Regions from separate parts of the Shewanella sp. 6_MG-2023 genome, predicted to be linked through region 3. Evidence: predicted binding sites of a transcription regulator. Region 3 holds the regulator's gene; each other region holds the start of a gene.
The links. The regulator NrdR, encoded in region 3, represses ribonucleotide reductase genes. The targets are predictions, from matches to a motif close to AAACACNANATNTNGTGTTT.

Region 1 (4,735 bases), on a different contig from region 3:
TCAGGTAACGACACTAATGGCAATAATGCTACGTTTGGTGAGCGGCCTTGAATTGAATCAAGTAAGGTTTGGTATTTGAGGTTTGAGATAAAAATATGCTTTTCATGCTCAGGTAAACTTTGATAATCGATTTTATCTTTACTTACATCTACTTCTTCCGGACGCCAGAAAAAGGATAATTGTTTTTCAATTAACTTTTCGAACACTTCATATTTTTGTTGATCGTAACGTGCAACGTTAACGGGTTGTCCCATGAACATAGGTTCATACATTGGGTTGTTCGGAGTTTGACAGAAAGTAGAGTAAGCCATTTTTATATCCCAAAAAAGCGGGGAAAACTCCCCGCGTTGATATGCTAATTAGTGATTAAATCTTACAAGCGCCGCTTGCACAACCATCGTCTTCTTTTTCAACGACAGTGATGTCATCAAACTGATCCGATGCACCATCACGGGTGTTGTGATAGTAAAGGGTCTTAACCCCAAGCTTATAAGCGGTGAGCAAATCTTTCAGTAAGGTTTGCATAGGCACTTTTTGATTATCAAATCGTGTCGGGTCGTAATTGGTATTTGATGAGATTGCTTGGTCCACAAACTTCTGCATCAAACCGACTAACTGTAAGTAACCCTCATTATTTGGCATATTCCAAAGTAATTCATACTTATCTTTAAGTTCATCAAAGTCAGGTACAACTTGCTTTAATTGACCATCTTTACTGGCTTTAACACTGATCAGGCCACGTGGTGGTTCAATGCCATTGGTTGCATTAGAAATTTGCGATGATGTTTCAGACGGCATTAATGCCGAAAGAGTGGAGTTACGCAGGCCGTGCTGTTTAATATCGGCACGTAAACCTTCCCAATCCATGTGTAATGGCTCGTCACAAATTTTATCCAAGTCACGTTTATAGGTATCAATGGGTAAAATACCTTGAGCGTACGTTGTTTCATTGAACAAAGGACATGCGCCTTGCTCTTTTGCTAAATTGTTTGATGCTTTCAATAAGTAAAATTGAATTGCTTCAAAGGTTTTATGGGTCAAGTTATTACCTGAGCCATCAGAATATTTCATGCCATTCTTAGCAAGGTAATTAGCGAAGTTAATCACACCTATGCCTAGAGTACGACGATTCATAGAACCAAGTTGCGCTGAAATGATTGGGTAATCTTGATAATCAAGCAAGTTATCTAATGCACGTACTGCTAAGTCAGCTAATGGTTCTAGCTCTGATAAATCTTTGATAGCACCAAGGTTTAATGCTGATAATGTACAAAGGGCAATCTCACCATTTGGATCATCAATATTCTTCAACGGTTTAGTTGGCAAGGCGATTTCTAAACAAAGGTTTGATTGCTTAATTGGCGCAACTTGCGGATCAAATGGGCTGTGAGTATTGCAGTGATCAACATTTTGAATGTAGATTCGGCCTGTTGATGCACGCTCTTGCATCATCAATGAAAATAATTCAACTGCTTTAATCTCTTTACGACGAATGCTTAAGTCAGCTTCATACTGAAGGTATAGACGTTCAAATTCGTCTTGATCAGCGAAGAAAGCGTCGTATAAACCTGGCACATCAGATGGGCTGAATAGGCTGATGTTTTGACCTTTGATTAAACGTTGGTACATCAATTTGTTTAGCTGTACACCGTAATCAAGATGGCGAACACGGTTGTCTTCAACACCACGGTTATTTTTAAGTACCAGTAACGATTCAACTTCTAAATGCCATAACGGGTAGAATAGGGTAGCTGCACCACCACGTACGCCGCCTTGAGAGCACGATTTAACCGCTGTTTGAAAGTATTTGTAAAATGGTAAGCAACCGGTATGGAATGCTTCACCACCGCGAATAGGGCTACCTAATGCACGGATACGACCGGCATTGATCCCAATACCTGCGCGTTGACTAACGTATTTTACAATTGAAGATGCGGTCGCATTGATAGAGTCAAGGCTGTCGTCACATTCAATTAATACACATGAGCTAAATTGACGTGTCGGAGTACGTACACCTGCCATAATTGGGGTTGGTAAAGAAATCTTAAATGTTGAAGCCGCGTCATAAAAACGTTTGATGTAATCTAAACGGGTGTCTTTTGGGTAACGCGCAAATAAACAAGCTGCCACTAAAATATACAGGAACTGAGCACTTTCATAAATTTCGTTAGTGACGCGGTTTTGAACTAGGTATTTGCCTTCAAGCTGTTTAACTGCAGCATAAGAAAAGTTCATATCGCGCCAGTGGTCAATATAACCATCTAAAATGGTTAATTCTTCTGACGTGTAATCTTCTAAAATATGCTTATCGTATTTGCCAAGTTCAACCAAGCGAGTGACTTGATCAACTAACTTCGGTGGCTCAAATTGGCCAAAAGCTTTTTTACGTAAATGAAAAACAGCAAGTCTTGCAGCGAGGAATTGATAATCAGGCGCTTCTGGTGAGATTAAGTCTGCTGCTGCTTTAATAATGGTTTCGTGGATTGCTTCAGTTGGAATACCGTCAAAGAATTGTAGATGAGAACGTAATTCAACTTCTGAGACTGAAACGTTTTTCAATCCTTTAGCTGCCCACTCGATAACGCGATGAATTTTGTCTAAATCGATTGTTTCGCGTTCGCCACTGCGTTTTGTGACTGTCATATTGCTGTTCATTAAAAAAGCCTTGATTGTAAAATAGTTTGCGTGATTTAAATTTTGGATCTTTTTTAATCGTCTCGTTTACGATCGCCATTAAATCACAATACGGTCCCTTGTAAGTTGATCATCCATAAGCACTAACAACGTAATATATCCAAGAAATACGAGTGTTATTTGAAGACCCAAAGCAGAAAAAGCCTTGTGTCTTGTTCTGATGTCACACACAAGATATGGTGTTTAATTAAAACTTACATACAAGATAGTGAGGTTTGGGGCGATTTGCAAGCAGCAATTTAGTGAATAAGTTGTGGATATCTTATGTATAGTGGCCAATGTTAGTGAAGGCTAACCTGCTAGGTCAAAATACACGATATTTTGTTGGTTAAGATTAATATTTAGCCGAAAAAAAACGTGAGCTCGATCGCTACAATATTCGGCGATCGATTGTTTTGTTAACAAAATTATTTGCTATTTATATTTAAGATTTGTTAAGGAAAGCCTGATGTAAGTCGGCAACCTTGCTGAACTGAAAATCACTCGGCCATTCATTGGGTTTATCTTGCTCTGACAAATAACCCCATAATGCGATAGCGCCTTTCATCCCAGCATTACGGGCGGCAATTAAATCCCTTTCAGCATCACCTATATATAGGATGTCCTGTGGCAGGCAATTAATTTGCTGGGCAGCAAGTAACATTGGCGCGGTATGTGGTTTGGAGTGCTGGGTGGAGTCACCACTGATAATCGCAGTGAGTTTGTGCTCGATGTTTAAGGCCTTAACCAATGGCCGAGTAAAACGGGCTTGTTTATTAGTAACAACACCATAAGGGATGTCACGTTGCTCTAATAACAACAGAAAATCATCAAAACCGCTAAATAATGATGCTTTTTCACCATTGACCCGTTGGTAATGCACTAACAAAGCTTGCTGAACTTCGATTTGTAACTCATGGGAAAGCTCAGGTATACCGGCTTTTACAAGCGCCAAACTACCATGGGAGGCAGCATAGCGTAAGTTATCAATACTTTTACTAGCGATACCGCGCTCTTGCAAACTTAAATTTAATGCATGGACAAGATCTGGGGCTGTATCAGCTAATGTACCGTCTAAATCAAAGAGTACACCTTTAATCTTGTTCATAGTTATCCTAAGCGTGCTGAAGTTATTAGCGATTACTTAATCCGATTATGAATTAAGTGAAGGATTAAAGTAGTAATGTCACTGATTCACTGCAGTATTACTACTTTAATATTGTTCTACTATTTATGGCTGGCTATTAAAGATGACGATGTGATACTAATCAGCTTTTTGGGTGGCGATCATATAATTAACGTCAACTTTATTCGTGTACTTATATACACCCGTTAAAGGGTTAAAGCTTATCCCAAGAGCATCACGGCAATGAAGCTCTGTTTGGTCAACCAAATTGATTAACTCAGACGGTTTAATGAACTTACTGTGGTCATGCGTGCCAACTGGCAGCATCTTTAAAACATATTCAGCGCCAACAATTGCTTGAATATATGACATCAGGTTACGGTTAATGGTTGAAAAGAACACATAACCGTTAGGTTTAATCATATCGCAGCATGCTTTAATCACTGATAATGGGTCAGGGACGTGCTCTAACATCTCCATGCATGTGACCACATCATAATAGCCTTGATGTTGCTGTGCATGTTCTTCTGCGGTCATGGTTTGATATTGGATATCGATGCCAGTTTCTAATGCATGCAGTTTAGCCACTTCAATTTGCGCTTCACCCATGTCTAAACCTGTTACATTGGCACCAATTTTAGCCATGCTTTCTGACAAAATACCACCACCACAACCGATATCTAATACTTGCTTACCAAAAATACCACCACTGGTTTGATCGATATAATTAAGGCGTAATGGGTTAAGTTGATGCAAAGGCTTGAAACTGCCATTAGGATCCCACCAAGACTGGGCCATTTGGGCAAATTTTTCTATTTCTTGATGATCTACATTTTGCGGCGTGGTTTGTTCTTGGTTAGACATGTCGAGAACCCATTAATTATTAGTATTTATTGCAGGTATTATAACCATTGGATTGAATAAACATAGTGAGAT
Region 2 (4,735 bases), on a different contig from region 3:
AGCGTCATTAATGGCTTTAAGTTGTGGCGCAAAACCAAGATCTAACATGCGATCGGCTTCATCAAGTACCAGTAACTCTAAGCCATTTAGGTATAAGTGGCGCTGTTGAAGATGATCGGCAATACGCCCAGGTGTTGCCACAATAAAGTGTGGGTCACGAGATAGCGATTTTGCTTGATCGTTAAAGTTCTCGCCACCTAAAATACTAATGGCTTTATATTGGGTATTGGCAACCAGTAAACGTAATTGACCATAGACTTGCTGAGCAAGTTCACGGGTTGGCAATAAAATCAGAACGCGAGGGTCTTTTTTAGAGAGGGCCCTAGTCGATATTACCCGCTGCAAAGCAGGTAATAAAAACGCCAGGGTTTTACCTGAACCGGTTTTAGATGATGCCATTAAATCTTTACCCGCTAGGGCAATTGGCAGGGCTTGCTGCTGAATTTCTGTTGGCTCAGAAATGCCCATATGCTTTAGACTGTCTAGTAAGCGTTTATCTAAAGAAAAATCGGTAAATAACAAAGGTAAATCCCCTAAAAAATGATAGCCAGATATTATAACGTGTAAGCGACTTGATAGCCAACAGCTTAAGCGTAAGATAAGCTACTTAGGTGTGCAAAAATGGTTAAGGGTTTGGTAAATGTCTAAGGCTTCAAAAGAAAATAAATCATCACTTCGTGTTGGGATCGCCCTCGGTAGTGGCGCGGCTAAGGGCTGGGCTCATATTGGGGTGATAAAAGAGCTGGCCGCCATGGGGATCCACCCTGAAAAGATTGCTGGCTGCTCTGTTGGGGCTCTGGTGGGCGCAGCTTATGCTAATGATCATTTAGAAGAGTTACATGAGTGGGTGAGTGGGTTTTCTAGTTGGGATGTTTTAGGCTTAATGGATTTAAGCTGGCGCAAAGGTGGCTTAATCAGTGGTGAAAAAGTATTTGATGTTTTAGCTGGTCGAATAGGCGATCTAAAAATAGAGCAATTGCAAAAGCCGTTTGCGGCAGTGGCGACCGATTTATATTCTGGCCAAGAAATTTGGTTCAAAGAAGGCGATTTACGTCATGCGGTAAGAGCCTCGTGTTCAATGCCGGGCTTTTTACCCCCAGTACAATTGCATGATCGCTGGTTAGTGGATGGCGCAGTGGTAAACCCTGTGCCAGTGTCAATGTGCCGCACCATGGACGTTGATGTAGTGATTGCAGTGGACTTAAATGGTCACCGCCGTAATAGTATGCATATGTTGCCTCAACAAATGACCAGCTGTGCGCCCACTGAAATTGAAAAGCAATTAGTGGCCAAAGAGCCAGAGTCGGCGTTTATGGATCTGCTAGGTAAAGGTAAAGAGTATATAAATAGTTTCTCAGAAAAGTTTTCCACAAGCACGAAATCTCACCCTGGGATGATTGCGGTGATGTCGCAATCAATGGATATTTTAGAGCAGCGCCATAAACGCGCCAGATTAATGGGCGATCCACCGGATGTGTGTTTAGTGCCACAGCTTGCTGATATCGGTACCATGGAGTTTCATCGTGCTGATGAAGCGATAGAAGCAGGCCGTCAATCTGTGCGCCAATCTGCGCATTTAATTTATGCAGCCCTTGGTATTAGCCCAAATGATTAACGCCAATTAAAGCGCTTTGCTTTAATCATACTGATTTTTAACGGTTGAAATGACCTGTTTAAGCATCAATATACCAGTATAAATCTGTGATAACTATTTGTATAAATCTGCGATAACTATTCGTATAAGCCTGCAATTACCAGTTTAAATCTGTAATAAATAGCAATCTATTTATAGGCGTTTCAGCACTCAGTAGCTGCTTTTTATAACCTGGTCAAGTTCAACTTTTCTAAATAGTGTTGAGCTTGGCAGTAATTTTTTTCATTTTGTTCCCCTTCATCAAAACATGATCTAGATCATGGATTTTTAGTGCCTATTATTGCCTAATGCACCATATATTGTGTTTGTTGATAATTATGTGTGGATATATAGTGTTTATATCCTGTGCATAAAAGGAGTAAAAGTAATGCCTGTAGTAATTAAAAGGGACGGTTGTCGTACTCTATTTGATGAGTCGCGGATCAAGGATGCCATTGTTGCAGCAATGGAAACTGCTACAGGTAGTGCTGATGAAGACTATGCTTCAACAGTCGCTTGTGTGATTAGAGATCAAGTTGCTAACGATGAAGAAGTTGAGATCCATCATTTACAAGCTTTAGTTGAAAACTTATTAATGGAAGGTCCTCATAAAGAGGTTGCGCGTCATTATATTGAGTATCGTCACGACCGTGATATTTGCCGTGAAGCCAAAAGTAAATTGAACTGCGAAATTCGTGGTTTGGTTGAACAAAGCGACGCGTCGATTTTAAATGAAAATGCCAATAAAGACGCTAAAGTTATTCCAACTCAACGGGATTTACTTGCTGGCATCGTGGCCAAACATTATGCCAAGTCGCATCTATTGCCAAAAGATATTGTTGCTGCACATGAGTCAGGTCAACTGCATTATCACGACTTAGACTATGCACCATTCTTCCCAATGTTTAACTGCATGCTAATTGATTTAGCAGGCATGTTAACCCATGGCTTTAAAATGGGTAATGCTGAAATTGATACCCCTAAATCAATTTCAACTGCGACTGCAGTAACTGCGCAAATTATTGCCCAAGTGGCTAGCCATATCTATGGCGGCACCACCATTAACCGCATTGATGAAGTATTAGCTGAGTTCGTTCAAAAGAGCTATCAAAAGCAGTTGGTTATCGGTAAAGAGTGGGGCGTAGCAGATGTTGAAGCCTTTGCCATGGCGCAAACTGAAAAAGAATGTTACGACGCATTCCAGTCTTTAGAATATGAAGTAAATACCCTTCATACCGCCAATGGCCAAACGCCATTTGTGACCTTTGGTTTTGGCTTAGGCTCGTGCTGGGAAGCGCGTTTAATTCAAAAGTCGATTCTTAAAGTACGTATGGCAGGTCTAGGTAAAAACCGTAAAACAGCGGTATTCCCAAAACTGGTTTTTGCTATTCGTGATGGCCTAAATCATAAAGCTGCTGATGCTAACTACGATGTGAAGAAGTTAGCATTAGAGTGTGCCACCATGCGCATGTATCCAGATATTCTTAATTATGAACAAGTTGAACGCGTTACTGGTTCATTTAAAACGCCAATGGGTTGTCGTTCATTCTTAGGAACTTATGAAGAAAATGGTGAGTTAATTCATGAAGGGCGTAACAACTTAGGTGTTGTCAGCTTAAACTTACCTAGAATCGCCATTGAAGCCAAGGGCGACGAAACCGCTTTCTTTGCCTTATTAGAACAGAGAATGACACTCGCTCGTAAAGCACTCGATACCCGTATTGCCCGCTTAGTGGGTGTAAAAGCGCGTGTTGCACCAATCCTATATATGGAAGGTGCTTGTGGTGTTCGTTTAAATGCAGATGATGATGTGTCTGAAATCTTTAAAAATGGCCGCGCGTCAATCTCATTAGGCTACATTGGCTTACATGAAACCATTAATGCACTTTATGGTACTGATGAGCACGTGTTTGATAGCGAGCTGTTACGCACTAAAGCCATTGAAATTATCTCAGTGATGAAGCGCGCGACTGAAGCGTGGAAACAAGAAACAGGTTATGGCTTTAGCCTATACAGCACCCCAAGTGAAAACTTATGTAGTCGTTTTTGCCAGCTAGATGCCAAAGAGTTTGGTGTGGTTGCAGGGGTTACTGATAAAGGTTACTACACTAACAGTTTCCATTTAGACGTCGAAAAGAAAGTCAATCCATACGATAAAATTGAGTTTGAATTACCGTACCCAGAAATCACCAATGGTGGCTTTATTTGTTACGGTGAGTTCCCGAACATGCAGCACAATATTGAAGCATTAGAAAACGTCTGGGATTACAGTTACACCAGAGTGCCTTATTACGGTACCAATACCCCAATCGATGAATGTTATGACTGTGGTTACGTTGGTGAGTTTAACTGTACCAGTAAAGGTTTTGTGTGCCCTAAATGTGGCAACCATGAGCCAAGCCGTGTGTCGGTAACCCGTCGTGTATGTGGTTATCTAGGCAGCCCTGATGCAAGACCATTTAACTATGGTAAGCAAGAAGAAGTTAAACGCCGCGTTAAGCATTTATAAATAGCAAATTCATGAAGTTAGCAAAGCTAATTCCGTGATTAACCCAACAAGGCGCTTTAAGCGCCTTGTTTTGGTTTGGCCTTAGTGATGCAAATAGGTTTACAGCGTGAGTGTTTACGCGACAATGAGCAGTAAGAGAAGTGATTATGAATTACCATCAGTATTTTCCTATCGATGTGATCAACGGCCCAGGTACCCGCGCGACCTTGTTTGTTTCAGGTTGTGAGCATCAATGCCGTGGTTGTTATAATCAGTCTACTTGGGATCCTCGTTCAGGCCATGAATTTAGCCAAATGATGGAAGATCAAATTATTGCTGATTTAAATGATACTCGTATCAAGCGCCGTGGTTTATCACTTTCTGGTGGCGACCCATTATTCCCAGCTAATCTCGACAGCATTTTGTCTTTGGTTAAACGGGTAAAACAACAATGCCCAGATAAAGACATTTGGCTATGGAGTGGCTACAAGCTCGATCAAATGTCCCTCAAACAACTGCAAGTATTAGACTATGTAGATGTGTTAGTGGATGGCAAGTTCGAGCAAGATTTAGCGGATCCCAGTTTGAAGTGGCGTGGTAGCAGTAATCAAATT
Region 3 (4,735 bases):
TCACCTTATCGGCCGCCATGATAAGATCACCTTCGTTCTCTCTGTCTTCATCGTCCATCAAGATAACCATCTTACCTTGACGAATGTCTTCGATGATCTCTTCTATACTATGTAATGCCATTGCTAAGACCTTTATATTGTTTTGTCTATATCAGCGATATAGAGTAAATATGCTCCGGTAATAATATTTACCAGTAATAATCAGTTATCGCATAAATCCAGCACTTGCCAACAATTCCATTGTGACACCACTTTCAGTGGCTGGCTTTTGTTCTACTTTCATTAAGCGTTCAAGATAACGTGCAATAAGGTCAACTTCGATGTTGACGCTATGACCCGCTTGTAAAGCTAATAAGGTGGTTTCAGCTGCAGTGTGAGGCACTATGGTTAATCTGAATCTGTGCTGATCAACTTCATTTACCGTTAAGCTAACGCCATCAATGGTGATCGAACCTTTATGAGCAATATAACGAGATAACTCAGCGGGAGCTGCCAGCCAAAACTCAATGGCTTGGCCACGCACAAGGCGCTGCTCCACTGTGGCAATACCATCCACATGACCGCTAACCATATGGCCGCCTAATCGGGTCGTTGGGGTCACCGCTTTTTCAAGGTTTACTTTTTGACCGACGTTATATTTAGCAAATCCGGTTAAGGCAACGGTTTCAGCAGAAATATCTGCAACATAACCATCTGCTAAACATTGCACTACGGTTAAACACACCCCATTAGTGGCAATACTGTCACCCAGTTTTACATCGGTTAAGTCGAGCTTGCCACTGGCTACAGTCAAACGAATATCATCGCCTTTACGCTCAACTTTTCTTAATGTACCTAGTGCTTCAATAATCCCAGTAAACATATTTACTCACTTGTTATCTTTTGGGCCACGCTTAGCATCGACCGATAGACAAAATTGCATTAGTTAATTCGCTGGCGAATTAAGCTTTAAAATCAGTCGTTGGTCTGTACCAATTCTGCGACAATCCGTTAATTGTACATCAGGAATCTGATCCATAGTTTGATAGTCGTCTAATTGCATCAAATTGCGTCCATGACTGCCTAATATTTTCATTGCTTGGTACAAATAAAGTGTATCAGCTAATTTACTTTGAATAACACTACCAGCAACGCTGGCACCAGCCTCGACTAATACTGAGTTACAATGCTGGCCTAAGTGTGTAAATAAAGCATGCAAATCAACTCGTCCATCGTTATTAGCCGCTATTGTGATAAAGCTAACATGGGACTTAAAATCTTGTTTTACTTCTGCTGGATAGTCGACACAAGACACCAGCAAAATCGGCGTTTCAATAGTAAACATTTTATAGTCGGCAGTCAGCCTTGCTTTACTATCAAGCACCACTCTTAAAGGCTGTTGAAGGTCAGACTCAGCAAGGCTGTTTTGTACACCAGCCAATTGCTCGTAGCGCACATTCAAAGAGGGGTCGTCAGCTAACACAGTTTCAACGCCAGTCACTAGCGCACAATGACGGGCGCGCAGCTTTTGCACATCGGCTCTGGCTTCGGGGCCGGTTATCCACTTTGATACCCCATTCGATAGCGCGGTTTTACCATCCAAACTGGCTGCCAGCTTAATGGTGATTTCAGGTAATCCCGTAGTCATGCGTTTCATAAAGCCGATATTAAGTTGGCTTGCCGCAGCTGTTAGCAAACCCACATCAACTTTAATACCTGCCGCTTCAAGCATGCTAACGCCATTACCCGCCACTTGCGGATTCGCATCCATTTGCGCAATCACCACTCGCTTCACTTTGGCTGCAATTAATGCCTTAGCACATGGCGGGGTTTTGCCATAATGACTGCAGGGTTCAAGGGTGACATAGGCTGTAGCTTGAGGGAGTAGCTGTTGTAATTGACGATTTTCGACATCTTTTAAGGCGTGGATTTCTGCGTGGGGGCCACCCGCTTTAATATGATAGCCTTGACCAATAATCTCGCCATTGGCGACAATCACGCAGCCCACATTAGGATTTGGACGTGTGGTATAACGGCCTTTTTCAGCTAATGAAATAGCAAGGCTCATCATTTCAATATCACATTTTGACCACTGAGACATAAAGACCTTCTAGAAACTAAAAAGCAGTCATTAAAATTCAGAACTGCTAAATAAGGTTAATCATTGGCAAGAATACAAAGTGCCAATACCAACAAATGTAAGACTGCAATTAATTAAAGACGGCAATAAAAATAAGCTAGATTATTTTTGCAGCTTGGCGATGGCTTCACCGAATTGGGAAACATCTTCAAAGGCGCGATAAACTGAAGCAAAACGGATATAGGCAACTTTATCTAGGATCATCAATTGATCCATCATCAAATTACCAATCATGGCCGAATCAATTTCACGCTCACCTGTTGCTCTAAGAGTGGACTTAATCTTACTTAACGCTTGCTCAATTTGATCGATTGAAACTGGGCGTTTTTCAACAGCCCGAAGCATGCCGCCACGCAGCTTATCTTCATCAAATGGTTGGCGAGTGCCATCTTGCTTGATCACCCGCGGCATGACTAATTCGGCGCCTTCAAAAGTGGTGAAGCGTTCATGACACTCAGTACATTCCCGGCGACGGCGCACTTGATGGCCTTCAGCCACGAGTCTTGAATCAATAACTTTCGTATCTGTCGCGCTACAAAATGGGCAATGCATATCCGCTCCTGAAATAAAAAACAAAATGGCCGTAAGCACTGAGTACTTACGACCATTGAAGTTTATCCTATTTACTTTACAAGGTTAACCTTATCGAAAAGATTATCCGCGTTAGTTAAATAGATCATTGTTTATGTTAATCAATCTCGGTTGACATTAACCGTAAACTGGGAACTTAGCGCATAATTCAAGCACTTGGTTTTTAACGCGCTCAATAGTAGCTTCGTTAGTGATGTCATCTAACACATCACACATCCAGTTAGTTAACTCTACAGATTCAGTTTCAGTGAAACCGCGGCGGGTAATAGCAGGAGAGCCAATACGTAAACCAGACGTCACAAACGGTGAACGTGGATCATTTGGTACTGAGTTTTTGTTAACTGTGATATTTGCATGACCTAGCGCAGCATCTGCGTCTTTACCAGTGATATCCTTGTTGATTAAATCAAGTAAGAATAAGTGGTTATCGGTGCCACCAGAAACAACATTGTAGCCACGCTCAATGAAGGTTTTCGCCATCACTTTCGCATTAGCAACCACTTGCTCTTGATAAGTGGTAAATTCAGGGTCTAATGCTTCTTTAAATGCTACCGCTTTGGCTGCAATAACGTGCATTAATGGGCCACCTTGGCCACCAGGGAATACTGCAGAGTTTAGTTTTTTATAGATAGCTTCATCGTTAATGGCAGATAAAATCAAACCACCACGAGGGCCCGCTAGGGTTTTATGGGTAGTGGTTGTCACAACGTGTGCATGAGGTAGCGGATTCGGATAGATACCTGCAGCCACAAGACCGGCAACGTGCGCCATATCGACAAATAAGTAAGCACCTACTTTATCAGCGATTTCGCGGAATTTGCCCCAATCTATGATCCCAGAGTAAGCAGAAAAACCAGCAATGATCATTTTGGGTTTATGCTCAACGGCTAAACGTTCAACTTCAGCGTAATCAATCTTACCTGTGGTTTCATCGATACCGTACTGAACAGCATTATATAACTTGCCAGAAAAGCTAACGTGAGAACCATGAGTCAAGTGACCGCCATGGGCTAAACTCATACCTAAAACAGTATCACCGCCTTGAAGCAGTGCCATGAAAACAGCTGAGTTTGCTTGAGAACCAGAATGTGGTTGTACGTTAGCGTATGTAGCGCCGAATAATTCTTTTGCACGAGAAATAGCTAACTCTTCAGCAATATCCACATGCTCACAACCACCGTAATAACGCTTACCAGGGTAACCTTCTGCATACTTGTTAGTTAGCTGTGAACCTTGAGCTTCAAGAACACGTGGGCTGGTATAGTTTTCTGATGCGATTAATTCAATGTGCTCTTCTTGGCGACGAGTCTCATCTTCAATTGCTGCAAATAGTTGTGGATCATAATCTGCGATATTCATAGCTTTCTTTAGCATTGCTCACTCCAGCTGTTAATTCTTATAGTAGGGTTGCGCGGTATGATACAGCGCAATTGATCACAATCCCAGCATTTGAAACATGAAATTACTTGCAATTCATTATGAGTACCATTTGCCATCTATAAATTTTCAGCTGCAGCAGCTTTCAGTAATTGTATTTCATAGAAAAATCCAAATTAACTCTTAGTTTCATAACCTTGTGACAATTTTAAGAAAACTCTTTTCTAAAAAATTAATCAGCAAAATATTTAAGCTCTACAGCTCCATTTATCACAAAAACTAGATAGTCTAGTCTATGATACAGGCAATGATTTATCGGCTAATATTGATAAGTAAAGTGAATGCTACTGCGACTTTCTGTTTCATCATTTCGATTGGCAATGGCCAAGTTTTCAATTCCGGTTAATGTGCCACTTCGATCGATACGTTCATGGTGAATACTGATACTCATAGTATTCGTTAAAGGAACATCGAGATAAACTTCATACCTATCACGTGCATCTTTAAAATCTAGGTCACTGACGTTTGGATTCCAATCACTGCTTCGATTAAACTCATTATCATCTATAGAGTCCCAGCGTTGACTTTGAAACTTAACCCCGAGCAACAATTCTTTATAATTCGCCTCTAGTGCTAATTTGGCTGTAT

Region 1: a site for NrdR is predicted at 2,860-2,879, ahead of nrdA (class 1a ribonucleoside-diphosphate reductase subunit alpha). Genes of this name have one in related genera too.
Region 2: a site for NrdR is predicted at 1,942-1,961, ahead of nrdD (anaerobic ribonucleoside-triphosphate reductase). Genes of this name have one in related genera too.

The regions. Positions count from the first base shown of each region.
Region 1 covers NZ_JAUOQU010000023.1:8,519-13,253, forward strand. Annotated here, with positions in the region: gene nrdB (class Ia ribonucleoside-diphosphate reductase subunit beta) at 1-311, opposite strand, end outside; gene nrdA (class 1a ribonucleoside-diphosphate reductase subunit alpha) at 367-2,655, opposite strand; gene Q4533_RS13750 (HAD family hydrolase) at 3,119-3,787, opposite strand; gene ubiG (bifunctional 2-polyprenyl-6-hydroxyphenol methylase/3-demethylubiquinol 3-O-methyltransferase UbiG) at 3,938-4,663, opposite strand.
Region 2 covers NZ_JAUOQU010000015.1:31,686-36,420, reverse strand. Annotated here, with positions in the region: gene Q4533_RS10550 (DEAD/DEAH box helicase) at 1-522, opposite strand, end outside; gene rssA (patatin-like phospholipase RssA) at 641-1,615, shown strand; gene nrdD (anaerobic ribonucleoside-triphosphate reductase) at 2,022-4,142, shown strand; gene nrdG (anaerobic ribonucleoside-triphosphate reductase-activating protein) at 4,289-4,735, shown strand, end outside.
Region 3 covers NZ_JAUOQU010000028.1:36,795-41,529, reverse strand. Annotated here, with positions in the region: gene ribBA (bifunctional 3,4-dihydroxy-2-butanone-4-phosphate synthase/GTP cyclohydrolase II) at 1-121, opposite strand, end outside; gene Q4533_RS15505 (riboflavin synthase) at 206-862, opposite strand; gene ribD (bifunctional diaminohydroxyphosphoribosylaminopyrimidine deaminase/5-amino-6-(5-phosphoribosylamino)uracil reductase RibD) at 926-2,080, opposite strand; gene nrdR (transcriptional regulator NrdR) at 2,222-2,671, opposite strand; gene glyA (serine hydroxymethyltransferase) at 2,828-4,084, opposite strand; gene Q4533_RS15485 (DUF3943 domain-containing protein) at 4,407-4,735, opposite strand, start outside.